Regions from separate parts of the Paenibacillus sp. FSL K6-0276 genome, predicted to be linked through region 3. Evidence: a T-box and tRNA genes for the amino acid it is inferred to sense, from the RefSeq annotation. Region 3 holds a T-box; the other regions hold tRNA genes.
The links. The T-box of region 3 lies ahead of metG (methionine--tRNA ligase). A T-box ahead of a tRNA ligase gene usually reads a tRNA of that ligase, here a tRNA-Met.
Positions count from the first base shown of each region.

Region 1 (10,083 bases), 440 kb from region 3:
TTCATGAACAAACCACGGCATAGCAAAAATACCGATGACCCCACCCGTCTTGGCTATCGCAATGATTTCCTCATCACTTTTGCAGCGCATATGCGAATAAATAGCCTCTACACCCGTGTGTGAAGCAATGACCGGAGTTTTAGAATAGTTGCAAGCATCAAGCGTAGTCTGTTTTCCGCAATGTCCCGTATCTACAATGATCCCGAGCTTGTTCAAGCGCTCAATGAATCTTTTGCCAAAATTCGTAATACCAGCGTTCGAATGTTCTGCACAGCCTGCACCGATCTGATTCTGATTGTTGTACGTTAATTGTAGAATTCTTAATCCAAAATTATGTAACACATCTAATAGTTCTAAGTTTCTGCCTAAACCATCTGTTTCTTGCGCCGTGATAATACCCGCCTTATGACCATTGCGCTTGGCTGCACGTATGTCCTCTGCGGTTAAAGCTTTAACTAACCAATCTGCAGAGTCGAACTGAAGCTGGACTTCAGCCATGCTAGTGATCATGCTTTCTAAGGATTCTAAATGAAGTTCCCGATTACCCGCCGTAATTCCTGACTTATACCATTCCTCTTTATACTCGGGAATCTCACCGCTGGCTGATAGCTTTGTGATCATTTTAGCTGGCATGCTGCTGTATACCATCGGCTCATCTTTATAGGGCTCACACAGCTCTTTGATTTTTCCGGACATAGACTCTGGAATAGCACTTGGAGATAAAGGTCCTTGGAACAGCAAATCAATATTAATATTCTGCTCATGCAAACGCACGGCCCGCTCTTCCTCTTGCTCCGTCAACTTGAAATCATACAAACCTTCATATGTGCTCATCATGAGATTGCTCCTTAGAATGCAATTTCGATACCTTTATGTAATCTAACAGCTTCATTATAAATGAAATTTGCTGCTGCTAAATCCTCTATCGCAAGCCCAAGTCCTTTAAAAAGAGTAATCTCACCAGCTGTGGTTCTGCCCACAATACTGCCGCTGATCAGCTCACCGATTTCACCGATGATATGGCCTGAAGTGATCACGCCTTCCTTCAGCGGAATTAAATAATCCCCGGATTCATTATGCGCCGACTCCAATCGATCTACATATAACTTCGCTAATTGGACTGTCTCCGAATCCAGCTCACGATCTGCTGGTCTGCAGGCTCCCACCGCATTGATATGTACTCCTGCCTTCAGCCATTCTCCTTTGAGCACAGGCTCTGTAGATGCTGTTACGGTACAAATGATATCTGCCGCATGAACTGTCTCTTGAACAGACTCTGCAACAACGATCTCCACATTCCATTTACTGCTCATTTCTGCTTGGAAATCTCTAGCCTTTGCAATTGTCCTACTCCAAACTCTAACCTCGCGAATGGATCGAACCAACAGCATAGCTTCCAGATGGCTTTTAGCTTGTTCTCCAGTGCCAAGAATGGCAAGCACCTCTGCATCTTCTCTGGCCAAATAACGAGTTGCTACTGCGCTAACAGCAGCCGTGCGGATTGACGTGATTATTTGTCCGTCTACTACAGCTTTCAGAACGCCGGTAGAAGAATCGAATAGAGTAACAAGACCTTGATGGGAAGGTAGATCCGACCCATGATTGCTAGGAAACACACTGATGATTTTGGCACCTGCCACCTCTTCACCCTGCAAATATCCCGGCATTAAGCCAATCAGATTGCTTTTCTGTAACGGGAGTACTTGTCTTAAGCTCTGTACGGCTTGTCCTGTGGACAAGTCCTTCAAAACGGATTTCATAACTGTGATACAAGATTCCATAGATAATAGCTCAGCAATTTCATTTTGATTAATGACTAGCATAAGACAAACCTCCTTCTCCTAATTGTGGATACAAAATTATTCTTTCTATCATAACTTATACGGTTTAAATATTCATATATAAAGATGGAAGTCAGCAATACGCTACCGAATATCCTAAATTCTTTGTATTAGTAAATATTGTTTGCTATACTTTCTCTGAAGTAGCAGAAGACTTAAATTTTTATACAAAGGGGAATTCCTTGATGATTATTCAACCTAAAACACGCGGATTTATATGTACAACAGCCCATCCAGAGGGATGCGCCAAACAAATAGAACAACAAATTGAATATGTAAAAGCACAAAAGAAAATTGAGGGACCTGCGAATGTACTTGTCATTGGTGCCTCTACCGGATACGGACTAGCTTCTAGAATTTCAGCTGCTTTTGGTGCTGGCGCCAATACCATTGGTGTTTTCTTCGATAAGGCTGCGGAAGGTCAGCGCACAGCTTCTGCAGGCTGGTATAACTCCGCTGCCTTTGAACAACAAGCAGCAGAGCTTGGACTTAAATCACACAGCATTGTTGGCGATGCCTTCTCTGATGCTATTAAAGAAAAGACCATTGAATTAATAAAAGCTGAATATGGCACTGTCGATTTAGTTATTTATAGTGTCGCTTCACCTCGCCGTACCCATCCGGTAACAGGAGAAACCTTCTCCTCGGTCATTAAGCCAGTTGGAACTGCGTATTCGAATAAAACCTTGAACTTCCACACAGGTGAAGTATCTATGACTACTATTGAGCCTGCTACAGAAGAAGAAGTACGTCAGACGATCGCTGTTATGGGTGGCGAAGACTGGAGAATGTGGATCGATCAGCTCCAAGAAGCTGGCGTGCTTGCAGATGGTGCCACTACTGTTGCTTACTCCTATATTGGTCCTGAAATCACTCACCCTATCTACCGTGATGGAACGATTGGCCAAGCCAAACACGATCTGGAACAGACTGCGATCCAAATGAATGACCTTCTTGCACCAAAAGGCGGACGTGCATTTGTATCCGTTAATAAGGCGCTTGTAACTCAGTCCAGCTCGGCGATTCCTGTAGTACCTCTTTATATCTCTGCACTTTACGAAGTGATGAAGGAAAAAGAGCTACATGAGAACTGTATTGAACAAATGTACCGCTTGTTCTCTGAGCATCTTTACAGTGGGGGCGAGGCTACTGCTGACGGAAGCTGTTTGATCCGAATTGACGACTGGGAAATGCGTGAGGATGTTCAGACTGAGGTTATGAAACGTTGGGACGAGCTGACAACCGACAATGCAGGTGAACTGGCTGATCTTGAAGGCTACCGCCAAGATTTCTTCCATCTGTTTGGCTTTAGAACAGATGGAGTCGACTACGAAGCTGACATTGATCCGAATGTCGACATTCCGAATATGTACTAAATGATAATGAGCACTTCCCTATATTAAATATTAACGTATACAAAAAAGAGGGTGTCCTCAAAAGTAGTAATTTCTACTGATGTGACAGCCTCTTTTTTGTGCTTTGCCAACAGCATATCTATACGTCGTAAGGCATATTGGCTTAGCCTCCCACTTTGTGATATGGTTTGATAGAATACTGCAAGTTCTACTTACAATCGAAGGAGTGAATCACCATGGTTAAGAAAATTAGTGTATCGAACGGTGCACTTGATGTATCCCAAATTTCGCTTGGCTGTATGCGGATTGCGGATTTGTCTGCAAAAGAGGCTGATACACATGTACATAGTGCGTTAGAGCTCGGAATAGACTTCTTTGATCATGCCGACATCTACGCGGACGGAAAAGCCGAGGAAGTATTTGCTGGGGTACTGGAGAATAATCCTGGTATGCGCGATAAAATGCTTATCCAAACCAAATGCGGGATCCGTAAGGGCTATTTTGATTTCTCCAAAGAGCATATCTTACAGTCCGTGGAGGGCAGCCTAAAACGCTTGAAGACCGATTATATCGATGTGCTCCTGCTTCACCGTCCCGACACGCTGTTCGAACCAGAAGAGGTGGCTGAGGCTTTTGACATACTGGAGAGCAAGGGATTGGTCAAGCATTTTGGTGTCAGCAACCAGAACCCGCTGCAAATCGAACTCCTCAAGAAAAATGTAAAGCAACCGCTACTATTCAACCAACTGCAGTTGAGCATTATGGTCACTGGTATGATTGATACCGGCTTCAATGTGAATATGACTAACTCCAGTTCAGTTGTCCATGATGGCGGGATTTTGGAGTATAGCCGCCTACATGACATGACCATTCAGCCATGGTCGCCTTTCCAATACGGCTTCTTTGAAGGTGTATTCTTGGACAACGACAAGTTCCCTGAATTGAACGAGGTTATTAACCGCTTGGCGGCTGAAAAAGAAGTGACTAATACGGCCATTGCCATCGCTTGGATTCTCAGACATCCAGCAAATATGCAGCCCGTAGTAGGTACAACCAATACGCAGCGCTTGCGGGATATTGCTAAAGCATCCGATATTACACTCACTAGACCAGAATGGTATGAAATCTACCGCGCTGCCGGTAATGTCCTTCCATAAATATCAAAAGCCACGAAGTACGCTAATATCGTACCTCGTGGCTTTTCTTTGTAGACTATGATTGAACCCGAATAACTCTTATAAAAAAAAACGGCATATTTGCCGTTTCCTTTAGGATGGACTCTCAGGGATTCGAACCCTGGACCAATTGATTAAGAGTCAACTGCTCTACCAGCTGAGCTAAGAGTCCACGATATAATGATCTACCTTACAAAAATTGAAAAGTAAAAGCTCTTAGCTTTATAACGCATAAGAGCTTCACTTGGTAATTGATACCGGCGAGAGGACTCGAACCTCCACGGTTTCCCTCTCGATTTTGAGTCGAGCGCGTCTGCCATTCCGCCACGCCGGCAAAGTATAAAGTTAAAAGATGGTGCGCCCTGAGAGATTCGAACTCCCGGCCTTTTGATTCGTAGTCAAACGCTCTATCCAGCTGAGCTAAGGGCGCAAAATTTATATGGAGCGGACGACGGGAATCGAACCCGCGACCCTCGCCTTGGCAAGGCGATGCTCTACCGCTGAGCCACGTCCGCACACGGTATGTATTAATGTCCGACTCACTTAAGAAGTGAGCCATGAAGGACTCGAACCTTCGACACCCTGATTAAAAGTCAGGTGCTCTACCAACTGAGCTAATGGCTCATAAGCAAGAAAATGGCGGAACCGACGGGATTCGAACCCGCGATCTCCTGCGTGACAGGCAGGCATGTTAGGCCAACTACACCACGGTTCCAGAAGAATAATTGCTTGATGAAATTTGGTTGCGGGGGCAGGATTTGAACCTGCGGCCTTCGGGTTATGAGCCCGACGAGCTACCGGGCTGCTCCACCCCGCGTCATTAAAAGATATTCAGCTATCAGTTACAATTCGAAAGCTTCATGGTGGAGGCTGAGGGGATCGAACCCCCGACCCTCTGCTTGTAAGGCAGATGCTCTCCCAGCTGAGCTAAGCCTCCATGTAAAGAAGCAACTCAATTATCATAACATAATCATGAATGTAATGCAACTATTTCTTATGTAGCTGAATTCAGCTTCAATAAAGAAATGGTGACCCGTATGGGATTCGAACCCATGTTACCTCCGTGAAAGGGAGGTGTCTTAACCCCTTGACCAACGGGCCATATTGAAAACAAAATCTTTTGACAACAAAAAATATTATATCATGTAATCCGAAGTATAGCAATACATATATTAAACAAATTTCACACCTACCCTAAGTTGGCATTAAGTGATATCCAGCTTAAGGGCTATAGCCTCTACGACTTCAAGTGTAGTCAGGTTGTTCGTGTCTAAATGGTCTTTAAATACGTCCTTATTCAGTCCTGTGATGCATCTGTCGATCTGTTGAACGGTCCATGAGTCATTCCCTTCACCTCTACCACTCAATCTCTTAAGCAGCGTCTCTCGTGAGGCACACAAAGTAAAATGATGAACCTCTAATCCCTCTTTTATTAGCTTACCCGCAATCTCCATCCAATAATCTGGGTTGACTATGGTCATAGGTACGATAATCGTCCCACTATATTCGCTGGCTATATATTTTAACATGGAATGGTTAAATTCACGCCAAAGGTAATGGTCCTGAAAGTCACCTTTTGTCATCACATCAGGAATGTTTGCTCTTATGTAATACCCTACATTCTCTGGATCGTATACAAAAGAATTAGGAAGTCTGCGATGTAATTCATATGCAGTTTCTGTCTTCCCCGCACCAAAAGCACCATTGATCCATATAATCAAGATCATTATCCCCCATGAAAGATCTATTATTGTGACTGGCTAAAAATAGTCTCATAAGAAGTAACTCTATTAACCCACATTATCACAAAACACCCTCCATTTAATACACTATTAAATAGATTTGGTTCTCATTGTTTTCTTTAAACCTTTACAAGCAAATTCTTTGTACAACAAAAAGACCACTATCGAATACTCAACAGTGGTCTTGCGTGCTTGGCAACGTCCTACTCTCCCAGGACCCTTCGGTCCAAGTACCATCGGCGCTGGAGGGCTTAACGGTCGTGTTCGGGATGGGTACGCGTGGAACCCCTCCGCTATCGCCACCAAACGGGCATTTGCGGTACAAATGCATTATTCAGGTCTCAGCATCGCCAAATGCTGAAAACAAATTCATCATCATACAGCCACTAGGACCATATGGGTTAGAACTTGATTCCTGAAAACTGAATCCGAATCGAATTTGCGTTTTAAGTATAGGATAAGCCCTCGACCGATTAGTATTGGTCAGCTCCATGCATTACTGCACTTCCACCTCCAACCTATCTACCTCGTCGTCTTCAAGGGGTCTTACTAATTGGGAAATCTCATCTTGAGGGGGGCTTCACGCTTAGATGCTTTCAGCGCTTATCCCGTCCGTACGTAGCTACCCAGCCATGCTTCTGGCGAAACAACTGGTGCACCAGCGGTACGTCCATCCCGGTCCTCTCGTACTAAGGACAGCTCCTCTCAAATTTCCTGCGCCCACGACAGATAGGGACCGAACTGTCTCACGACGTTCTGAACCCAGCTCGCGTACCGCTTTAATGGGCGAACAGCCCAACCCTTGGGACCTACTTCAGCCCCAGGATGCGATGAGCCGACATCGAGGTGCCAAACCTCCCCGTCGATGTGGACTCTTGGGGGAGATAAGCCTGTTATCCCCAGGGTAGCTTTTATCCGTTGAGCGATGGCCCTTCCATGCGGTACCACCGGATCACTAAGTCCGACTTTCGTCCCTGCTCGACTTGTAGGTCTCGCAGTCAAGCTCCCTTATGCCTTTGCACTCTTCGAATGATTTCCAACCATTCTGAGGGAACCTTGGAACGCCTCCGTTACTCTTTAGGAGGCGACCGCCCCAGTCAAACTGCCCGCCTGACACGGTCCCCGTACCCGGTAAGGGTACTAGGTTAGAACCTAGATACGATCAGGGTGGTATCCCAACGGCGCCTCCACCGAAGCTTGCGCTCCGATTTCTACGGCTCCCACCTATCCTGTACAGATCGTACCCAAATTCAATATCAAGCTGCAGTAAAGCTCCATGGGGTCTTTCCGTCTTGTCGCGGGTAACCTGCATCTTCACAGGTATTAAAATTTCACCGGATCTCTCGTTGAGACAGCGCCCAAGTCGTTACGCCATTCGTGCGGGTCAGAATTTACCTGACAAGGAATTTCGCTACCTTAGGACCGTTATAGTTACGGCCGCCGTTTACTGGGGCTTCGGTTCATAGCTTCGGGTTACCCCTAACCACTCCCCTTAACCTTCCAGCACCGGGCAGGCGTCAGCCCGTATACTTCGCCTTGCGGCTTCGCACAGACCTGTGTTTTTGCTAAACAGTCGCTTGGGCCTTTTCACTGCGGCCCCCTCGTGCTATTCACACTACCGGGGCACCCCTTCTCCCGAAGTTACGGGGTCATTTTGCCGAGTTCCTTAACGAGAGTTCTTCCGCGCGCCTTAGAATTCTCTTCTCGCCTACCTGTGTCGGTTTGCGGTACGGGCACCTTCTCCTGGCTAGAGGCTTTTCTTGGCAGTGTGAGATCATGACCTTCGCTACTATAATTTTCGCTCCCCATCACAGCCCAGCCTTAATGATGTGCGGATTTGCCTACACATCAGCCTCACTGCTTAGACGGACATATCCATCAGTCCGCGTCACTACCCTCCTGCGTCACCCCATCGCTCATAGCGGATTACGGTGGTACAGTAATTTCAAACTGTTGTCCTTCGACTACGCCTTTCGGCCTCGCCTTAGGTCCCGACTTACCCTGAGCGGACGAGCCTTCCTCAGGAAACCTTGGGCTTTCGGCGGATCAGATTCTCACTGATCTTTTCGTTACTCATACCGGCATTCTCACTTGTATGCTGTCCAGCGCTCCTTACGGTACACCTTCAACCCACATACAACGCTCCCCTACCCCAGATACATACGTATCTAGCCATAGCTTCGGTGGTGTGTTTAGCCCCGTTACATTTTCGGCGCAGAGTCACTCGACCAGTGAGCTATTACGCACTCTTTCAATGGTGGCTGCTTCTAAGCCAACATCCTGGTTGTCTGTGCAACTCCACATCCTTTCCCACTTAACACACACTTGGGGACCTTAGCTGATGGTCTGGGCTGTTTCCCTTTTGACAATGGATCTTAGCACTCACTGTCTGACTCCCGGCAATAAGTATATGGCATTCGGAGTTTGACTGATCTTGGTAACCCTTGCGGGCCCCGCAACCAATCAGTGCTCTACCTCCACTACTCTTATACCGAGGCTAGCCCTAAAGCTATTTCGGGGAGAACCAGCTATCTCCGAGTTCGATTGGAATTTCTCCGCTACCCCCACCTCATCCCCGCATTTTTCAACATGCGTGGGTTCGGGCCTCCAGTGCGTGTTACCGCACCTTCACCCTGGACAGGGGTAGATCACACGGTTTCGGGTCTACGTCCACATACTAAATCGCCCTATTCAGACTCGCTTTCGCTGCGGCTCCGTCTTCTCGACTTAACCTTGCATGTTAAACGTAACTCGCCGGTTCATTCTACAAAAGGCACGCCATCACCCATAGATAGGGCTCTGACTTTTTGTAAGCACACGGTTTCAGGTTCTATTTCACTCCCCTTCCGGGGTGCTTTTCACCTTTCCCTCACGGTACTGTTTCACTATCGGTCGCCAGGTAGTATTTAGCCTTAGCAGATGGTCCTGCTGGATTCATACGGGGTTTCACGTGCCCCGCACTACTCGGGATCCGTCTCGGAGAGAACACAGTTTAGGTTACAGGGCTTTTACCTCTATCGCGGGCCTTTCCAGACCTCTTCACCTACCATATTCCTTTGTAACTCCATGTGAGACGTCCCACAACCCCTAAGAGCAAGCTCTTAGGTTTAGGCTGTTCCGCGTTCGCTCGCCGCTACTGACGGAATCACTATTGTTTTCTCTTCCTCAGGGTACTTAGATGTTTCAGTTCCCCTGGTCTGCCTCTACATCTCCTATGTGTTCAGAGATGAGTAACTGCGAATTACCACAGCTGGGTTTCCCCATTCGGACACCCCCGGATCAAAGCTTGCTTACAGCTCCCCGAGGCAGTTTCGTTGTTCGCCACGTCCTTCGTCGGCTCCTGGCGCCTAGGCATCCTCCGTGTGCTCTTATTAGCTTAACCTCAATTTTCTCCGTATGAGAAATATTGCACATTGAATGAATTCAACACACTTTACTTCTTTCGGATTCCATTGTATTCACTAATAACATTTACTTGTTTGCACAAGTTGCTAAAAGATGTTCTAAAACGCAAATTCGTTTCGGTATCCAGTTTTCAAGGATCAAGTTTAAAGATGAGAGCTTAAACTCTCAAAACTGAGCAACGAGTGAGTATTTTGGAAGTTTAACTTCCGATTTGAATGTTTCCATTGCAGGAAACGATTCTCCATAGAAAGGAGGTGATCCAGCCGCACCTTCCGATACGGCTACCTTGTTACGACTTCACCCCAATCATCTACCCCACCTTCGGCGGCTGGCTCCCTTGCGGGTTACCCCACCGACTTCGGGTGTTGTAAACTCTCGTGGTGTGACGGGCGGTGTGTACAAGACCCGGGAACGTATTCACCGCGGCATGCTGATCCGCGATTACTAGCAATTCCGACTTCATGCAGGCGAGTTGCAGCCTGCAATCCGAACTGAGACCGGCTTTGATGGGATTGGCTTCACCTCGCGGTTTCGCTTCCCGTTGTACCGGCCATTGTAGTACGTG
Region 1 covers NZ_CP150276.1:4,853,136-4,863,218, forward strand. Annotated here, with positions in the region: gene MHH52_RS22975 (membrane dipeptidase) at 1-837, opposite strand, end outside; gene MHH52_RS22980 (ornithine cyclodeaminase family protein) at 849-1,823, opposite strand; gene fabV (enoyl-ACP reductase FabV) at 2,027-3,217, shown strand; gene MHH52_RS22990 (aldo/keto reductase) at 3,433-4,353, shown strand; tRNA gene MHH52_RS22995 (tRNA-Lys) at 4,471-4,543, opposite strand; tRNA gene MHH52_RS23000 (tRNA-Leu) at 4,627-4,705, opposite strand; tRNA gene MHH52_RS23005 (tRNA-Arg) at 4,725-4,801, opposite strand; tRNA gene MHH52_RS23010 (tRNA-Gly) at 4,812-4,886, opposite strand; tRNA gene MHH52_RS23015 (tRNA-Lys) at 4,923-4,995, opposite strand; tRNA gene MHH52_RS23020 (tRNA-Asp) at 5,009-5,086, opposite strand; tRNA gene MHH52_RS23025 (tRNA-Met) at 5,112-5,188, opposite strand; tRNA gene MHH52_RS23030 (tRNA-Val) at 5,233-5,308, opposite strand; tRNA gene MHH52_RS23035 (tRNA-Glu) at 5,398-5,472, opposite strand; gene MHH52_RS23040 (AAA family ATPase) at 5,577-6,092, opposite strand; rRNA gene rrf (5S ribosomal RNA) at 6,304-6,420, opposite strand; rRNA gene MHH52_RS23050 (23S ribosomal RNA) at 6,567-9,495, opposite strand; rRNA gene MHH52_RS23055 (16S ribosomal RNA) at 9,766-10,083, opposite strand, start outside.
Region 1: it has a tRNA-Met gene. The T-box ahead of metG (methionine--tRNA ligase) is inferred to sense a tRNA for this amino acid. The anticodon was not compared.

Region 2 (10,083 bases), 1.9 Mb from region 3:
GGAAATAACCTCTAATTGAAAATGCTGTACCAATTCAGATACTTTTACTTTCTTAGCCATGTAAGTTCGTCCTTTCGTCACCTGCGGTATTTGTCCGCTTACTGCGTCCGGTTGGCAGCGATCTCATTACATTCCGGAGGTAATTCTCCTGCTATCTTAATTGATAACGCTTATGAATGCAATCTTAGCGCCTAACCAAACAGGGTCCATCTAAACAATAAAGCCACCCTTTCGGGTGGCTTTATCAAAAGAGAAAAGATCCAATAATCTTATCCCAACAAAATGTTAGCTTCGGATTCTTTATCAAAGAAGTGAATTTTGTTCATATCGATAGCCAATTTTGGCTTGCTGCCTTCGCGAGTAGTGGAACGTCCATCTACACGAGCGATTACAGTAGATTTACCAAGGCCGCTCAAGTAAAGGAGCATTTCATGACCAAGGTTTTCAGTAACATCAACCAATGAAGTAAAGATTGTGTTCGGGGAAGCTTCCAAGAATACTGGCTCTTCATGGATATCTTCTGGACGAACGCCCATGATTACTTCTTTACCGATGTAACCTTTGTTGCGGATGATTTGAGCTTTTCCGCCTGGTACTTCAACATCAAGGTTCTCAGCACGGAAACGGATAGAACCGCTCACTTCAGACAAAGTACCATTGATAAAGTTCATTGTAGGGGATCCGATAAATCCAGCTACGAATAGGTTTGTAGGTTCATTGTACAACTCTTCAGGAGAAGCAGCTTGTTGAATGATACCATCATACATAACTACGATGCGATCACCCATTGTCATAGCTTCTGTTTGGTCATGCGTTACGTAGATACAAGTGGTTTCAAGGCGTTTCACAAGTTTAGTGATTTCAGCACGCATTTGACCACGAAGTTTAGCATCCAAGTTGGAAAGAGGCTCATCCATCAAGAAGACTTGTGGATCACGTACGATAGCGCGTCCCAAAGCGACACGTTGGCGTTGACCACCGGAAAGCGCTTTTGGTTTACGATCAAGCAAATGCTCAATATCGAGAATTCTAGCAGCTTCGCGAACTTTCTTGTCGATTTCATCCTTCTTCACTTTACGAAGTTTCAAACCGAAAGCCATGTTTTGGTATACGCTCATGTGCGGATACAAAGCGTAGGATTGGAATACCATCGCGATATCGCGGTCTTTAGGTGCAACGTCGTTAACTACACGATCGCCAATGTACATTTTACCTTCGGAGATTTCTTCCAAACCAGCGATCATACGCAAAGTTGTGGATTTACCGCAACCGGAAGGTCCAACCAATACTAGAAATTCCTTATCTTTAATATCAAGATTGATATCGATTACTGTTGCTTTATCTGAACCCGGGTATTTTTTGAAAATATGCTCTAAACGTACGCCTGCCATTGTATTTCCCCCTCGAGTTAATTATTAATTAGTTAAAATAAAAATTCTGTTTCCTTGTACATTTATATTAACCCAGTCGGGACACGATGGCTATTTGTAAGGTTCACAAAAAACCTATTTCCTTTTCGTCACTTTATACAAAAGCATAGTAAGCTTCACAATAGCTGCGTCCCCAAAGCTTCGTACATCTGCTCCAGTCTCTTGTTTTATCTTATCCAGACGGTATAGCAGTGTATTACGATGGATATATAACTTCTTGGCTGTTTCACTTACATTACAGTCCATCTCAAAAAAAGTTTCCAAAGTCAGCAGCATTTCTTTATCAGATAGTACAGAGGAATAGTCACCAATTTGTCCAAGCAACTGTTTGCGGCGTACATCAGGAATACTGTTAACCAAACGTTCCAAATGTAGTTCCCAAGGTAAATGAATATACTCACCTACTTGGAAGATACGACCGAGTACAATCGTCTCCCTGAGCAAAGCCACAGATCCTGTCAATCCCTTAACAGGGACAATAGCCGGAGCTACCGCCAAATGGAATACTCCTACCCACTCACTGGCTATCAGCTCATGTAAACCCATACTAGTCTGTGCTAGAAGATCATCTACGCTCTCTTCTTCATCATCCTTATCATCCCCGCCCGTAAGCAATTCTTTGCGAGCTAAAATTAGCCACTCCTTCTCTTGAAGCGGAATAAGCAGGATTTCGTTCTCAAAATAGCTACGCAGCAATTTCATCAGTGAACGATAAGAGATCTGCGGACTATGTGCAATCTCACTACTAAGGAGGAATGGAATCATGTCTCCGAACAGACGTCCCTTTAGGGTCATCTCATCGGGAATCTCAGAGTCATTTTTTTCTTTCTCTAGCTCCGTGTTCAACCAGGCCCCAAGCTGCCGTGCCTCCACTTCACCTTCTTCTCTAAGCCCTGTAGCTTTAAGTGCAATAGCAAAATTTCGAACTGCATAATTGACCAGTTGTACTTCCAGAGAGGTAAGCCCCTCCATTTCCACCCAAACAGCGGTTACACGTCCATCATTCTCATACAAAGGTGCCCAGAGATGACCCTCATGGATTACCAGCTGATCCTGTACTTCTAATCCCATGCTAAAAAGAGAAGCTGAATGCTGCCTCCCTAACTGCTTGATTCCGGTTCTCTTTCCGGTGAGCTGCTCTAATTTTTTCCGCAATGTCTCACTATCCATAGTCACCATGCTCCACCACTTTTGCTCTTTTCGCCTATTTTAGCATATTCTCTTATATTATGTTAATCGCTACAGTAGCGCGCTACTATAATACAACCATAAAACACAAAAAAAGCCACCACCATAAGGTGATGACTTTCTGTTTGGGATGAGCCATGAAGGACTCGAACCTTCGACACCCTGATTAAAAGTCAGGTGCTCTACCAACTGAGCTAATGGCTCATAAATGGTGGGGGATGATGGATTCGAACCACCGAACACGTACGTGAGCAGATTTACAGTCTGATGCGTTTGGCCACTTCGCTAATCCCCCAGGGAAAAGTGGCTCGAGACGGATTCGAACCGCCGACACGAGGATTTTCAGTCCTCTGCTCTACCGACTGAGCTATCGAGCCATATTAAATTGACATAAAAATAAAGTGGTAGTCTTAAACTTCCCACTCTAATCTTGTGGAAAAAAATGGCGGAACCGACGAGATTCGAACTCGCGATCTCCTGCGTGACAGGCAGGCATGTTAGGCCAACTACACCACGGTTCCGCATTGATAAAAAATGGTGCCGGCGAGAGGACTTGAACCCCCAACCTACTGATTACAAGTCAGTTGCTCTACCAGTTGAGCTACACCGGCACGGTGTGAAATAAATCTTAAAGAGATGAAAATGGTGGAGGCTGAGGGGATCGAACCCCCGACCCTCTGCTTGTAAGGCAGATGCTCTCCCAGCTGAGCTAAGCCTCCAGGTATTATGGTAGCGGCGAAGGGGATCGAACCCCCGACCTCACGGGTATGAACCGTACGCTCTAGCCAGCTGAGCTACACCGCCACAATAATTAGTAATGCTATGGATTGAAAATGGCGGAGAGAGTGGGATTCGAACCCACGCACCGCTTACGCAGTCTAACCCCTTAGCAGAGGGTCCCCTTATAGCCACTTGGGTATCTCTCCAAACGATATCAGTACCACAGCAATCCAAACAGGAATTTGACTCCCTGAAAACTGAATCCGAATTGAATTTGCGTTTTAAGTATAGGATAAGCCCTCGACCGATTAGTATTGGTCAGCTCCATGCATTACTGCACTTCCACCTCCAACCTATCTACCTCGTCGTCTTCAAGGGGTCTTACTAATTGGGAAATCTCATCTTGAGGGGGGCTTCACGCTTAGATGCTTTCAGCGCTTATCCCGTCCGTACGTAGCTACCCAGCCATGCTTCTGGCGAAACAACTGGTGCACCAGCGGTACGTCCATCCCGGTCCTCTCGTACTAAGGACAGCTCCTCTCAAATTTCCTGCGCCCACGACAGATAGGGACCGAACTGTCTCACGACGTTCTGAACCCAGCTCGCGTACCGCTTTAATGGGCGAACAGCCCAACCCTTGGGACCTACTTCAGCCCCAGGATGCGATGAGCCGACATCGAGGTGCCAAACCTCCCCGTCGATGTGGACTCTTGGGGGAGATAAGCCTGTTATCCCCAGGGTAGCTTTTATCCGTTGAGCGATGGCCCTTCCATGCGGTACCACCGGATCACTAAGTCCGACTTTCGTCCCTGCTCGACTTGTAGGTCTCGCAGTCAAGCTCCCTTATGCCTTTGCACTCTTCGAATGATTTCCAACCATTCTGAGGGAACCTTGGAACGCCTCCGTTACTCTTTAGGAGGCGACCGCCCCAGTCAAACTGCCCGCCTGACACGGTCCCCGTACCCGGTAAGGGTACTAGGTTAGAACCTAGATACGATCAGGGTGGTATCCCAACGGCGCCTCCACCGAAGCTTGCGCTCCGATTTCTACGGCTCCCACCTATCCTGTACAGATCGTACCCAAATTCAATATCAAGCTGCAGTAAAGCTCCATGGGGTCTTTCCGTCTTGTCGCGGGTAACCTGCATCTTCACAGGTATTAAAATTTCACCGGATCTCTCGTTGAGACAGCGCCCAAGTCGTTACGCCATTCGTGCGGGTCAGAATTTACCTGACAAGGAATTTCGCTACCTTAGGACCGTTATAGTTACGGCCGCCGTTTACTGGGGCTTCGGTTCATAGCTTCGGGTTACCCCTAACCACTCCCCTTAACCTTCCAGCACCGGGCAGGCGTCAGCCCGTATACTTCGCCTTGCGGCTTCGCACAGACCTGTGTTTTTGCTAAACAGTCGCTTGGGCCTTTTCACTGCGGCCCCCTCGTGCTATTCACACTACCGGGGCACCCCTTCTCCCGAAGTTACGGGGTCATTTTGCCGAGTTCCTTAACGAGAGTTCTTCCGCGCGCCTTAGAATTCTCTTCTCGCCTACCTGTGTCGGTTTGCGGTACGGGCACCTTCTCCTGGCTAGAGGCTTTTCTTGGCAGTGTGAGATCATGACCTTCGCTACTATAATTTTCGCTCCCCATCACAGCCCAGCCTTAATGATGTGCGGATTTGCCTACACATCAGCCTCACTGCTTAGACGGACATATCCATCAGTCCGCGTCACTACCCTCCTGCGTCACCCCATCGCTCATAGCGGATTACGGTGGTACAGTAATTTCAAACTGTTGTCCTTCGACTACGCCTTTCGGCCTCGCCTTAGGTCCCGACTTACCCTGAGCGGACGAGCCTTCCTCAGGAAACCTTGGGCTTTCGGCGGATCAGATTCTCACTGATCTTTTCGTTACTCATACCGGCATTCTCACTTGTATGCTGTCCAGCGCTCCTTACGGTACACCTTCAACCCACATACAACGCTCCCCTACCCCAGATACATACGTATCTAGCCATAGCTTCGGTGGTGTGTTTAGCCCCGTTACATTTTCGGCGCAGAGTCACTCGACCAGTGAGCTATTACGCACTCTTTCAATGGTGGCTGCTTCTAAGCCAACATCCTGGTTGTCTGTGCAACTCCACATCCTTTCCCACTTAACACACACTTGGGGACCTTAGCTGATGGTCTGGGCTGTTTCCCTTTTGACAATGGATCTTAGCACTCACTGTCTGACTCCCGGCAATAAGTATATGGCATTCGGAGTTTGACTGATCTTGGTAACCCTTGCGGGCCCCGCAACCAATCAGTGCTCTACCTCCACTACTCTTATACCGAGGCTAGCCCTAAAGCTATTTCGGGGAGAACCAGCTATCTCCGAGTTCGATTGGAATTTCTCCGCTACCCCCACCTCATCCCCGCATTTTTCAACATGCGTGGGTTCGGGCCTCCAGTGCGTGTTACCGCACCTTCACCCTGGACAGGGGTAGATCACACGGTTTCGGGTCTACGTCCACATACTAAATCGCCCTATTCAGACTCGCTTTCGCTGCGGCTCCGTCTTCTCGACTTAACCTTGCATGTTAAACGTAACTCGCCGGTTCATTCTACAAAAGGCACGCCATCACCCATAGATAGGGCTCTGACTTTTTGTAAGCACACGGTTTCAGGTTCTATTTCACTCCCCTTCCGGGGTGCTTTTCACCTTTCCCTCACGGTACTGTTTCACTATCGGTCGCCAGGTAGTATTTAGCCTTAGCAGATGGTCCTGCTGGATTCATACGGGGTTTCACGTGCCCCGCACTACTCGGGATCCGTCTCGGAGAGAACACAGTTTAGGCTACAGGGCTTTTACCTCTATCGCGGGCCTTTCCAGACCTCTTCACCTACCATATTCCTTTGTAACTCCATGTGAGACGTCCCACAACCCCTAAGAGCAAGCTCTTAGGTTTAGGCTGTTCCGCGTTCGCTCGCCGCTACTGACGGAATCACTATTGTTTTCTCTTCCTCAGGGTACTTAGATGTTTCAGTTCCCCTGGTCTGCCTCTACATCTCCTATGTGTTCAGAGATGAGTAACTGCGAATTACCACAGCTGGGTTTCCCCATTCGGACACCCCCGGATCAAAGCTTGCTTACAGCTCCCCGAGGCAGTTTCGTTGTTCGCCACGTCCTTCGTCGGCTCCTGGCGCCTAGGCATCCTCCGTGTGCTCTTATTAGCTTAACCTTGATTTTTCCGCAGGAAAATATCATACAATGACATTTCTTTTGGAATCATCTCACTAATAACATTTACTTGTTTACACAAGTTGCTAAAAGATGTTCTAAAACGCAAATTCGTTTCGGTATCCAGTTTTCAAGGATCAAGATAAAAAAGTTATTCGTTTTAAAAAGTTATGGTGGAGCCAAGCGGGATCGAACCGCTGACCTCCTGCTTGCAAGGCAGGCGCTCTCCCAGCTGAGCTATGGCCCCATAAAATCCACTCCAAAAAGTGAAGTGTAGCTTTGAAGCTAATTCCGATTACTTTTCGGAGGCCTCATACTTTATAAAGTTATATGGTGGGCCTTGGTGGACTCGAACCACCGACCTCACCCTTATCAGAGGTGCGCTCTAACCAACTGAGCTAAAAGCCCATATAACATTGTGAATCAACCAAATAATTGATTGTTCGCTTGGCGGCGTCCTACTCTCCCAGGACCCTTCGGTCCAAGTACCATCGGCGCTGGAGGGCTTAACGGTCGTGTTCGGGATGGGTACGTGTGGAACCCCTCCGCTATCGCCACCAAACGCATACGAAAGAGACTTGCTCTTTCAAAACTGAACACGAGTGAGTGTTCGAACCCGAGGGTTCTATTGTGGAAGTTAAACTTCCGATTTGAATGTCTTCATTGCAGAAGACGATTCTCCATAGAAAGGAGGTGATCCAGCCGCACCTTCCGATACGGCTACCTTGTTACGACTTCACCCCAATCATCTACCCCACCTTCGGCGGCTGGCTCCCTTGCGGGTTACCCCACCGACTTCGGGTGTTGTAAACTCTCGTGGTGTGACGGGCGGTGTGTACAAGACCCGGGAACGTATTCACCGCGGCATGCTGATCCGCGATTACTAGCAATTCCGACTTCATGCAGGCGAGTTGCAGCCTGCAATCCGAACTGAGACCGGCTTTGATGGGATTGGCTTCACCTCGCGGTTTCGCTTCCCGTTGTACCGGCCATTGTAGTACGTGTGTAGCCCAGGTCATAAGGGGCATGATGATTTGACGTCATCCCCACCTTCCTCCGGTTTGTCACCGGCAGTCACTCTAGAGTGCCCAACATTACTTGCTGGCAACTAAAGTTAAGGGTTGCGCTCGTTGCGGGACTTAACCCAACATCTCACGACACGAGCTGACGACAACCATGCACCACCTGTCTCCTCTGTCCCGAAGGCCGCCACTATCTCTAGTGGATTCAGAGGGATGTCAAGACCTGGTAAGGTTCTTCGCGTTGCTTCGAATTAAACCACATACTCCACTGCTTGTGCGGGTCCCCGTCAATTCCTTTGAGTTTCAGTCTTGCGACCGTACTCCCCAGGCGGAGTGCTTACTGTGTTAACTTCGGCACCAAGGGTATCGAAACCCCTAACACCTAGCACTCATCGTTTACGGCGTGGACTACCAGGGTATCTAATCCTGTTTGCTCCCCACGCTTTCGCGCCTCAGCGTCAGTTACAGCCCAGAAAGTCGCCTTCGCCACTGGTGTTCCTCCACATATCTACGCATTTCACCGCTACACGTGGAATTCCACTTTCCTCTTCTGTACTCAAGCCACCCAGTTTCCAGTGCGACCTTAGGTTGAGCCCAAGGTTTAAACACCAGACTTAAATAGCCGCCTGCGCGCGCTTTACGCCCAATAATTCCGGACAACGCTTGCCCCCTACGTATTACCGCGGCTGCTGGCACGTAGTTAGCCGGGGCTTTCTTCTCAGGTACCGTCACTCCGATAGCAGTTACTCTACCGGACGTTCTTCCCTGGCAACAGAGCTTTACGATCCGAAAACCTTCATCACTCACGCGGCGTTGCTCCGTCAGGCTTTCGCCCATTGCGGAAGATTCCCTACTGCTGCCTCCCGTAGGAGTCTGGGCCGTGTCTCAGTCCCAGTGTGGCCGTTCACCCTCTCAGGTCGGCTACGCATCGTCGCCTTGGTGGGCCGTTACCCCACCAACTAGCTAATGCGCCGCAGGCCCATCCCTCAGTGACAGATTGCTCCGTCTTTCATTCTTTCTTCAGGAGAAAAAAGAAATTATCCGGTATTAGCTACCGTTTCCGGTAGTTATCCCAGTCTAAGGGGCAGGTTGCCTACGTGTTACTCACCCGTCCGCCGCTAAGTTATTTTGAAAGCAAGCTTTCAAAATAACTCCGCTCGACTTGCATGTATTAGGCACGCCGCCAGCGTTCGTCCTGAGCCAGGATCAAACTCTCCAATTAGTATTGAAAAGAGCGATTGCTCATTTTGAAACATCTGACGAGAAAATTAATTCTCTAATTTTGGATTTCACTTTCGTGATTTCCCACTCACTCGTTGTTCAGTTTTCAAAGATCAATGTCTCATCTTTCGTTGTCGTTGCTTGTCAGCAGCGACCTTTATAATATATCACAGCACCTTTGTTTTCGTCAAGCGTTTTTTTAATTTCTTTTTTCGCTTTACCGTTTCAGCAAGTTGTTAATCAACATCTTGTCCAAAGGGGCGAGACTTAATGTATCATATTTTTTAAACCCACGTCAAGCATTAAAACAAAATTATTCTTAATCCTATTAACATTATCACCCCCGGAAGACCAAGAACCGTTACTGCGCCTATAGTTGCGGGGTTCAAGGGAATATGGACCTGTGTGATCAAACCTGAGAAGTTCACTACGTATATCGCGAGCGCAGCTAGTACCAAATGAGTCCCGAACAGACTAAGCCATCCAAAGCCAAGTTTTTTTCTGAATACAATTAGACTCAGTGACACAACCGATAAGACCAATACTCCCATAGCTATCATTCTAAGCATGTTAATCCCCCTTATATTCTTTTGATTAACGTCTACATCTGACTGCTATTTAATCCCATGCTTTTTGCATGCTTGAGATGTATCTGATATTTGCGCTCTGCCGCCTCCAAAATATATATAGCGTAATCAATCTGATCTTGTCCCAACGCTTCATCAAACATTAGGTATGCTCTCTCCCACTCCAAATGTGCCTTACGTACCTCCAACAATGTTTCCCAGCTCTCAGTATCTTTTTGCCCCTGTTCTTTATCTACTCCCCGCCACAACGAGCTCCACCATCCCATTCCAATTCCTCCTCAGAATAATTTCGATGCAAAATCACATCTCGTTATTCTCATTCATATCGGGATAGGGACAAACTTAGAACAAAAAAAGGAAGCCCAAAGGGCCTCCTTTTGAAAAACACAACTTTAGAGCTACTAGAATAGCTCACGACGGCCTTCCAACGCTTTGGACAAGGTAACCTCGTCGGCATATTCAAGATCGCCACCAACAGGCAAGCCATGGGCTATTCTGGTGATTTTAATCTCAAACGGCCGAACTAGACGAGAGATGTACATCGCCGTTGCCTCACCCTCAATGTTGGGATTGGTCGCCATAATCAGTTCGCTCACTCTTTCATCACTCAGACGAGTCAATAATTCCTTCAAGCGAATATCATCAGGACCTATACCTTCCATAGGCGAAATTGCACCCTGAAGAACGTGGTAATATCCA
Region 2 covers NZ_CP150276.1:149,020-159,102, reverse strand. Annotated here, with positions in the region: gene hprK (HPr(Ser) kinase/phosphatase) at 1-60, opposite strand, end outside; gene ugpC (sn-glycerol-3-phosphate ABC transporter ATP-binding protein UgpC) at 270-1,391, opposite strand; gene MHH52_RS00775 (helix-turn-helix domain-containing protein) at 1,506-2,609, opposite strand; tRNA gene MHH52_RS00770 (tRNA-Lys) at 2,750-2,822, opposite strand; tRNA gene MHH52_RS00765 (tRNA-Tyr) at 2,828-2,913, opposite strand; tRNA gene MHH52_RS00760 (tRNA-Phe) at 2,923-2,995, opposite strand; tRNA gene MHH52_RS00755 (tRNA-Asp) at 3,062-3,139, opposite strand; tRNA gene MHH52_RS00750 (tRNA-Thr) at 3,154-3,229, opposite strand; tRNA gene MHH52_RS00745 (tRNA-Val) at 3,262-3,337, opposite strand; tRNA gene MHH52_RS00740 (tRNA-Met) at 3,346-3,422, opposite strand; tRNA gene MHH52_RS00735 (tRNA-Ser) at 3,453-3,544, opposite strand; rRNA gene MHH52_RS00730 (23S ribosomal RNA) at 3,627-6,555, opposite strand; tRNA gene MHH52_RS00725 (tRNA-Ala) at 6,726-6,801, opposite strand; tRNA gene MHH52_RS00720 (tRNA-Ile) at 6,886-6,962, opposite strand; rRNA gene rrf (5S ribosomal RNA) at 7,000-7,116, opposite strand; rRNA gene MHH52_RS00710 (16S ribosomal RNA) at 7,241-8,798, opposite strand; gene MHH52_RS00705 (pro-sigmaK processing inhibitor BofA family protein) at 9,100-9,366, opposite strand; gene MHH52_RS00700 (hypothetical protein) at 9,399-9,650, opposite strand; gene recR (recombination mediator RecR) at 9,786-10,083, opposite strand, start outside.
Region 2: it has a tRNA-Met gene. The T-box ahead of metG (methionine--tRNA ligase) is inferred to sense a tRNA for this amino acid. The anticodon was not compared.

Region 3 (10,083 bases):
GGATGCGATGATAGATAGTTTGCCGGAAGGCAGATCACGGAAGGTGACGATTCCTTTTTTCAGCAATAGTGTTCTTACCCAGGACTCCAAGGCTTCTCCAGAATATAATCCCTTCTTCAACATCACACGCAGCGCGGGACCTACAATGGCAGTGCTATAGATGGGGGCCCGCTTCAGAAACGATGAAAAGGACGTGTCTTGAATCATCCGGCTCATCTCCTCCCCTTCATAACCCGCAGCTAGTAAGGTGGCTACAATCGAACCTGAGGAGGTGCCTGCTACCCTTTTAAACGTCCAGCCCGCTCTTTCAGTAGCTTCAACTGCTCCCGCGAGGGAAATTCCCTTTACGCCTCCCCCTTCAAATACTGCGTTAATCTCCATACACACAAATCCCCCGTTTCCCATAGATTCTATTGCTTATCTATGAGCACGGGGGAACATTCATGACTCCTTATGAATAACAGCTATCTTATTAGGACTTAAAATAAAATGTCAATAAACTCGACAACCCAAACGGATTGCGGACTACGACGTCATTCGCTCTGAACATAATACTACCTGCAACCTCTTTGTACTTCTCATTATATTTGAGCTGATTAATAATCTGATCTCCACTTTGCCATTCTGCCTTTTGATCACTTGCTCCGACCTTATACCCAGCTAGCCCAATGTAGAGCTTAACATTCGTATTCTTAACTTCATTTACCCACCAATCCACTAACTTGTCATAGCGGGCTGTGCTAAAGGACAAACTCCAATAAATTTGTGGAGCGACATAATCAACCCAGCCCTGCTTAATCCATGTCCGAACATCCGCATACATGCTGTCATAAGCAGAAACTCCTGCACTAGTGTCCGAACCCGTACTATCATTTTTAACATTGCGCCATACTCCAAAAGGACTGATTCCATAAGAAGCCTTCGGTTTCACCATATGAATCTGTTCTCCCAACTGACGGACAAATTCATTAATATTATCTCGACGCCAATCGGCTTTAGAAAGGTTTTTCGTATTGTAGGTCGTATAAGCAGCATCATCGGCAAAAGAAACATTTGAAGGATAAAAGTAATCATCCAAATGGACGCCATCTATATCGTAACCTTTAACAACTTCCATCACCGTGTCGATGATATGTTGGCGAGCCTCCGGAATACCTGGATTAATGTATTTCTTACCATCGGCATTCACAATCCATTCTGGATGTGCTTTTGCCACATGGTTACTAGCTAAAGCTGATGTGGAAGCATCTGTTGTTGCGCGGAATGGGTTGAACCAAGCATGAAACTGCATGCCGCGTGAATGAGCAGCACTAACCATATAGCTTAGTGGATCATATCCCGGATTCTTCCCCTGTGTACCCGTCAATACCTTAGACCAAGGAACTAAAGTAGATGGATATAGGCTGTCTGCTGAAGGTCTAACCTGAACAAATACAGCATTAAAACCAACTGCCTTTAGCTTGTCTAACAGATTATCAAACTCCTGCTTTTGTTTCGCTTCATTACCCGCCGAAGACACTGAAGGCCAGTCCAGATTAAACACTGTGGAGATCCAGGCTCCCTTCATTTCCTTACTAGTCGATCCACCAGGGATAGTAGGTATCGTTGGCAAGGTTGGCGTCGTTGGTGTTTCCGGATCGACAGATTGTGGCGGCTCAGTGTTTGATAATAAGGAAATATGCTTGTTGACCTGATCCCATAACACCTGCAATCCCAATTGTTCACTTACAAAACGAATCGGCACCATTACCCGCCCCTGTTTGATCTGGACTGAAGTGTCCAGTGCTACGGAAGCATCGTTTACTAACGCATTTTTCTGGCCACTAGTCAGCTTAAGGACCGTATCTCCTTGAGTGATCGTAACCGTCTTACTACTTTGATTCCACACTACACCGGCATTTAATCCTTTACTGATCACACTAATTGGCACCATCGTTACATTGGAGGCTGTGATATACGGGGGCACATCACTAGCCAGCGCCTCTCCATCCAGTTCAATGGTAATTTGCACCGCTGCCGCACGTGCACCAGGAGACCATAAAGGCAGAAACAACATAAGTACTAACAATCCCAACATCCATTTACGATAATTCATAATTCCTCCCCAAATCTAAAAAATATGTATCCAAAAAAAGAAAAAACGGATAAATCCTCCATGCAGATGAGAGAATGCCTCCTTCTAAAAAGGCGGTATCTGTCTCTGCAAGAAATATAAGAAGTATCGAAAAAAACTCATACTCTCTTATATTTTAAAAAGGACTGTATCCGTTTTGACGCTAAAAACTGGGAAAGGTTGCACTAAACAAAATAGAAACGGCTATACTATCCACTGATTATGCTCACGAAAGCCTTGCTGCGCATAACTTTTAGGGCAGTATCCGTTTCGGGAAAAAACATTTTAAGAATCGCTTGCCAGTTCATTGTGAATCGCATATAAAGTCTGTATACGTTCTTCGTCGCGGCGGAAATATTCTACCAACGTTTCAATCCGCGTAATCGAATCCCAACTTAAGTGATGTTCGATTCCTTCAACATCATTATAAATATATTCCTGCTGTACTCCGATCAATCCGAGGAATTCCTCCAATAGTTGATGACGATCAACAAGACGTTTCCCTACTTTTTTCCCTTTGTTGGTTAGGACAAGCCCACGATATTTCTCATAGATGAGATATTCGTCCTTATCCAGTTTTTGGATCATCTTGGTCACAGATGAGGGGTGTACTTCCAGTCCCTCGGCAATATCCGAGACCCGCGCATAACCTTTCTCATCTATAAGCTTGTATATGCGCTCCAAATAATCCTCCATGCTGGGTGTTGGCATTAAACTTTACCTCTTTTCTATAATGAGCATGGCGCCGGGCCAAACCTTGCTCTAACAATGATACATGTTACTAACGCACCTTGGCAAGTCCTTCAAAGGAACTTGCAGAAGAGTTGCACATGTTTGCCATGCTTATATTGGGCTGGGGGCAGAACAAGTATGTCCATCCAGATGAACAGCAAACCGCCCTGCGAGAGTTTATCACAGAGCGGAATTTCGAGCATTTTCCTGAAATAGGAATTGATTAATTCACCTAACGTTTATGCGAGAAATATAATGATATTATAGTTGCGCAGCATATAAATTCTTATATTTCAAAAAATGAGCCAATCAGGTGTTATTCCCTGCAGCCACACTGTGATCCGAAACATTTGATCCGTAAAGAGCAGCACCCCCATGAATACCATGAGAACGCCACCAATCTTCATCAGCACATTTGAATACTTAAGGATACGTTTGGCTCCACCAAGGAAGAATGCTAAGACAAAGAAGGGCAATGCGAATCCGATGCTATAGGCCGTAATCAATGTGAACCACGTGCCAGGCTCACTTGCGGAAAGTGCAATAATCGCGGTTAGAATCGGACCTATGCATGGAGACCACCCAGCAGAAAAACCGATCCCAAATATAAACGATCCCACATAACCCGCCGGCTTCCATTTTAAATCAAGCTTGCGTTCACGAAGTAAAAACTGCGGCTGAAAGATCCCAAGCAGAAATAATCCCATCACAATAATCAGAATCGCCGATAATTGCCGAATCAGATCACGCTGCCCATTAAAGAATTGTCCGAATAGTCCTGCACCAAACCCCAGTGTGTAAAAAACCGCTGAAAATCCTAAAATAAATGCCAATGTATGGGTTATCGTGCGTATACGGACCTCTTTGGTATTGCTGCCTGATTTCAATTGTTGAACGGATAATCCGGTAATATACGATAAATAAGAGGGATAGAGCGGTAAACAGCAAGGTGATATAAACGATGCTACCCCTGCTGCTAAGGCTATTCCTGCATTGATATTAGACAAAGTAGCGGCTCTCCTTCCAGCATTCGAGTCACTTCATGGAACCTTGTAGCTTTACTCCTACCTAATGTACCGTATTTTTTATTCGCTGTTTATGCTGGCAAACCCTTTTTGCCGATCAAGGTCAACACTAAAAACGATATGAGTAAAAGCACAATGGTAGCACCAGGGGCCAGATTCCAAACTCCTGCTACTACTAGTCCGCCTACAACAGCAATTTCCGAAATAATGACCGATAGGATGACCGAGGATTTAAAGCTTCGAGACAGCAATAAGCTAATTGCCACCGGAATGGTTAGTAGAGCAGATACTAGCAAGGATCCGACAATTTTGATCGCTGTGCTAATTACAAGCGCCGTCAGAATGGTAATCAGCATGTTAAGCAGCTTCACAGGCAGTCCGCTGACACTCGCAGCATCCTCTTCAAAGCTAAGCAAAAAGAACTCCTTAAAGAACATCGTAACTACTACTACAACAGCTATCGTTACTATCCCTACTACGATTAAATCGATATTATCTAGTGTATAAATGCTACCGAACAAATAACTCATAACGTCTGCATTATAACCTTTTCCTAAGGTGAAAAAGAGTGAGGCTAAGGCCACCCCGCCCGACATAATTATGGCAATCGAGAGCTCTGCATAACTCTTATAAGCCTTGCGAAGCTTCTCAATCGCGAAGGAAGCCACCACTGCAAATATAAGACCTGCTCCCAGCGGATAGACACCTATTAAAAAACCAAGTGCTACACCGGCTATTGTAACATGAGCCAGCGTATCCCCAATCATGGATAAACGTCTGAGCACAAGAAAAACGCCTATAAGCGGCGCTGTAATGCCAATCAATAGACCGCCTGCCAGCGCCCGCTGAAAAAAATCGCTAAATAGAATTTCCAACTTTAACTCTCCTCCGTAGAACAATTGAAACATTTTTAAAAGCTTTTATTAAAACCTTTTTTCGATCCCTCCCAAACCCTCCCTTCCAAGGGAGGGCCCCAAGGGCTCTGCCCTCTGGACACCCGCTAAGATCAACTAGCGTAGGAGGACGGGTTACTGAACCTAGATAGGTCGGGGAAAGATCGCTTTCGCCCCTTACGGGGCACGCTTACAGCGTCGCGGTATTTAGATACGGAAAGGTCAAATACCGCTTTAAGCTGATCTCAACTGCTTGCAATTCCCACTCTCCAGCTCTATGTATGCCCGCCAATAATAGAGAGACCTCTTCTACTATCAGAGTTTAACTAAGACCTAAGAAAGCGTATGCTGCAGGTTCTCTTCCGTACAATTCTGCAAATCATGAGAGTGACGGGAGAAAAAGTTAATCTTGCCGTTCGTTTGCACAGGTTCATTACCTAAGTAATTCTTAATCATGTCGATATCATGCGACACCATTAGGAATGTCATATGATGATGGGCATGCATATGTGTAATTAAATCAAAGAATCCTGCTTGTGATTCAGCATCAATACCGACTGTAGGCTCATCCAAAATCAGCAAGTCCGGATGGTTGATCAAAGCACGCGCCAGAAATACACGCTGCTGCTGACCGCCTGACAGCTGGCCTACTCTTTTCTCCGCAATATCTTGTATTCGCATCACTTCCAGTGCATCTTCGCACTGACGATGCTGAGCCTTAGATACTCTTCGAATAAGATTCTTGTTGTTGTACAAACCAGATAACACTACTTCACGCACCGTTGCTGGAAACAGCGGGTTGAAGGCGTTCTTTTGCGGAACATAACCTATCCGTTCCCAGTCTTTAAACTTGCGGACAGTCGTTCCGAATAATTTAATTTCACCACTGCTAGCCGGAAGCAAACCGACAATCATCTTCATCAGTGTTGTTTTACCAGCGCCATTAGAACCAATGATACCGAGGAAGTCTCGCTCTCTTACACTATAGTTAAGATTCGAAATAACCTTCTGTTCGCCATATGAAAAAGAAAGATCCTGTATATCGATGATATGCTGATGGCAGTCCAAGGATACCGATTGCATGCTTAAGCACCGCCTTTTCCTTATACTTTCCTTTTTATTGTAAAGCCATAATCAGATTTTGCAAATTTTTCTCCATCAAGGTGAAGTAGTTATCCCCGTTCTTTTCTTGCTCCGCAGTAAGACCCTCTACCGGATTAAGAACCATTGTAGACACACCGGCTTCAGCTGCTAACGTCTTAGCCAGTTTATCGGAGACCAGCTCTTCAAAAAAGATATACCGAATGTCTTCTTCTTTAACCATCTTCGCCAGGTTCACTAAATCCTGTCCACGCGGCTCAGCGTCTGGGGATAATCCCATAATCGCATGCTGTTCAAGCCCATAATCACGAGTAAGGTATGAAAATGCTTGGTGCGAGACTACAATTTTGTGGTTAGGCAGCTTTGTAAGCTCTTGTTCAAATTTACTATCCAAAGCCTGTAAACGTTCAGCAAGCTTATTGTAACGCTCTTCATAACTATCTTTATGCTCTGGGTCCACGGACTGAAGACTTTCTTTTATATTGCGGGCCATAATGATCGCTGACTTCGGGCTTACCCAGGTATGTGGGTCTGTATGAAGGCTGTCCCCAGCAGCATGGCTATTATGATCAGCATCTTCCTCATGATGATCCTCTTCACCACTCCCCCCGTGATCATGTCCGTCATCTTCATCGGTCATTATTAAATCAATGCCTTTACTTACTTCAACGGCTACCGCCTTGCTGCTACTATCAAGTCCTTTTAGAAAATTAGGAACCCAACCCTCAAGCCCTGCTCCATTATACAGGAACAATTGCGCTTTGGAGGTGTTGATAATATCCTGACTGCGCGGTGTCCAATCATGTGGCTCTACGCCAACTGGAAGCAAATTAATGGCATTTATATCATCTCCACCAATTTCCCGAGTAAACTCATAAATAGGATAAAAAGTGGTTACAACATTTACTTTCCCTTCAACTATACTTCCACTGCTCTTAGGTCCACATGCAGTGAGTGTAAATACAAGCACCAGTGCAAGTATAAGCAGACTTATTCGTGACTTCATAGCAACCATTAAATTGATCTTCCTCTCAAATCGTAATCTTTACTATTAGAAGTATAATAGTAATCATTACGATAAGTCAACAATAAATCCTGGTAAGATGACTCTGAACCTTAACCCTGCTTATACTTTGAAAAAAGGAATGTTCCCACAGCTTATCCAGCTGAAGGAACATTCCCTTTCTTAATATAACAATTACATTTATATATTCTACATAACTAGTCTTACTTCACAATAGCTCCATTTGGCATGCTGTCTGGAACTGTGGCGATGGTCAACTGATCACCTTTAGAAGCCGCTAGAATCATTCCTTGAGATAACTCCCCACGAAGCTTCACTGGCTTAAGATTCACAATACAAATCACTTTCTGTCCCACCAACTCTTCCGGTGTGTAAAACTTCGCGATACCAGAAACGACTTGACGCTGCTCATAACCTAGATCCAATTGTAGCTTCAGCAGCTTGTCGGCTTTCTTAACGGGCTCAGCCGCAATGACTTGAGCTACACGTAGCTCAGCCTTCGCGAAATCGTCGATGCCGATCTCTTCTTTATGCTCTTCCTCAGGCTCCGATACTGTAGTCGCAGCAGGTGCTGCTTCGGTCACTTCAGCAGTTGGCTTACCAGCGCCCATTGCTTCTGCGATATAAGCTACCTCTTGCTCCACATCCAGACGCGGGAAGATAGGATTGCCTTTTACCAGCTTCGTTCCTGCCGGAATCAGACCGAAGGTCTTGCCGCTGTCCCATGTCGTCAGCTCACCTGATTCGATTCCAAGCTGTTCCCAAATCTTCGCTGGGGTTTGCGTCACGAATGGTTGCAGAAGAATGGAAGCCGTACGAAGACCTTCCACGAGATGTCTCATCACTGAGGCCAACTCGGCAGTTCTGCTCTCATCCTTAGCAAGCACCCATGGCTGCGTCTCATCAATATATTTATTGGTACGGCTGATAAACGTCCCGATAGCTGTCAGCGCTACGGAGAACTCCATTTTTTCCATTGCTTCTTCTACTTTGGCATAAGTGTTCTCTGCCGCTGCTTGAAGCTCACCATCAAAAGCTGTTACATTTCCCTCATATGCTGGAAGCTCTCCACCGAAATACTTCTCCACCATCGCACCTGTCCGGTTCAACAGGTTACCAAGGTCATTAGCAAGATCATAGTTAACCCGATCTACAAAGCTTTCAGGTGTGAATGTACCATCCGAACCAAACGGTACTTCCCGTAGCAGGTAATAACGCAGTGCATCCAGGCCGTAACGATCAATCAGAGTAACAGGATCTACTACATTACCCTTGGATTTCGACATTTTGCCATCCTTCATAAGCAGCCAGCCATGTGCAAACACTTGTTTCGGAAGAGGTTCACCCAGTGCCATTAGAATAATCGGCCAGTATATCGTATGGAAACGGACGATTTCTTTGCCGACGATGTGTACGTCTGCAGGCCAGAAATTATCGTACAGACTGCGATCCTCGGAGCCGTAACCCAAAGCAGTAATATAGTTCGTCAAAGCATCAATCCATACGTACACTACATGCTTTTCGTCACCTTTAACTTTAACTCCCCAATCGAATGTCGTACGGGAAACCGCAAGATCCTCCAGACCAGGCTTGATAAAGTTATTGATCATTTCGTTCTTACGGGATTCTGGCAAAATAAACTCCGGATTCTCCTCATAAAATTGCAGCAATCGATCTGCATATTTACTCATCCGGAAGAAATAACTCGCTTCCTTCACCAGTTCAACGGGATGACCGCTATCTGGGCTTTTTGCGCCAATGATTAAGCCATTGTCATCTCGAACGATATCAACCAATTGTGTTTCTGTATAAAAGGTTTCATCCGGAATACTGTACCAGCCTTCGTATTCACCTTTATAGATGTCACCTTGCTTGAGCAGTCGATCAAAAATATCCTGAACAACCTTTTTATGACGTTCTTCCGTTGTACGGATAAAGTCATCATTGGAGATGTCTAGCTTGCGCCATAATTCTTTAATACCAACAACGATGTCATCTACGAACTGCTGAGGGGTTTTGCCAGCTTCCTCTGCCTTCCGTTCAATCTTTTGACCATGCTCGTCTGTACCTGTAAGATACCGTACATCATAGCCGCGTAGACGTTTGTAGCGAGCCATTGCATCTCCAGCTACGGTAGAATAAGCATGTCCGATATGCAGCTTATCACTCGGATAGTAGATTGGTGTAGTTAAGTAAAAAGTTTTCTTCTCGCTCATTGATTAATCATCCTTTCTTTCATAAAAAGACAAAAAACTCCCGCCCCTATAATGGGGCGAGAGTATAACTCACGCGATACCACCCAAATTTCCTGTCTCTTCACAGAGAACAGGCTTCGCCAGTTCCCTCGCGGGAACTGTCCATTAACGCTGGAACACGCCGTTATCTTACGTGAACCTTAATTGCAGTTCCCGCTCGAACACAGTTCCTCCCGGACCATATTCAATCTAACGCTCCATGCCGGCTTTCAGCTCGTTCCGGCTCTCTGTAATGGACGTACCGATTTACTCATCCGTTCCTCGGAATTCATACTATTATTGTGAATATACCCAATGGCAAGGGTTCGTGTCAAGTCGCGCGAGCAGAATCCTTCTTCGTGGGGTGTTCCTCAAGAGGCGGAACCGGATCAAGTCCCCCTGGATGGAAGGGATGGCATCTAGCAATCCGCTTGGCAGCAAGCCATGAGCCTTTTAGAGGACCATGGACTTCAATCGCTTCCAATGCATAGGCAGAGCAGGTTGGATAGAAGCGACAAGTGGCAGGCTTAATCGGGGAAATGTACTTGCGGTACACCCGAATGGGAGCCTGAATCGTTCTTCGAAGGGTCGCCATCCTTAAACCCCTTTTTTGTGATTAGCTGCTGCGACTAGTTCTTCTTCCCGGTTCTCTTCACATTCTTTGCAATAACCGAACACCTCAAATTTATGCTTGACTACCCGGAATTGATCAGGTGTATCCGTTAAATTCATCGGGCAGAAATTAATCGGGTAGGTTTTCTCGCATTGAAGGCAGATCATATGATGATGGTGATCCTGATGATTACAGCTTCCCTTGAATTTCACTCCGTCTTCAAAGACGATTTGTTCAAGTACACCAAGCTCTTCCATTACACGCAGATTGCGGTACACGGTATCAAAGCTAAGTCCGCTATACTTGCGGCCCATATGCTCATAGACATCCTTCGCTGACAAATAACCC
Region 3 covers NZ_CP150276.1:4,408,176-4,418,258, forward strand. Annotated here, with positions in the region: gene MHH52_RS20880 (patatin-like phospholipase family protein) at 1-381, opposite strand, end outside; gene MHH52_RS20885 (family 10 glycosylhydrolase) at 473-2,095, opposite strand; gene mntR (transcriptional regulator MntR) at 2,399-2,824, opposite strand; gene MHH52_RS20895 (hypothetical protein) at 2,944-3,072, shown strand; gene MHH52_RS20900 (cytochrome c biogenesis protein CcdA) at 3,139-3,852, opposite strand; gene MHH52_RS20905 (metal ABC transporter permease) at 3,942-4,745, opposite strand; gene MHH52_RS20910 (metal ABC transporter ATP-binding protein) at 5,097-5,846, opposite strand; gene MHH52_RS20915 (zinc ABC transporter substrate-binding protein) at 5,881-6,870, opposite strand; gene metG (methionine--tRNA ligase) at 7,092-9,104, opposite strand; T-box leader at 9,154-9,414, opposite strand; gene yidD (membrane protein insertion efficiency factor YidD) at 9,454-9,717, opposite strand; gene MHH52_RS20930 (Fur family transcriptional regulator) at 9,720-10,083, opposite strand, start outside.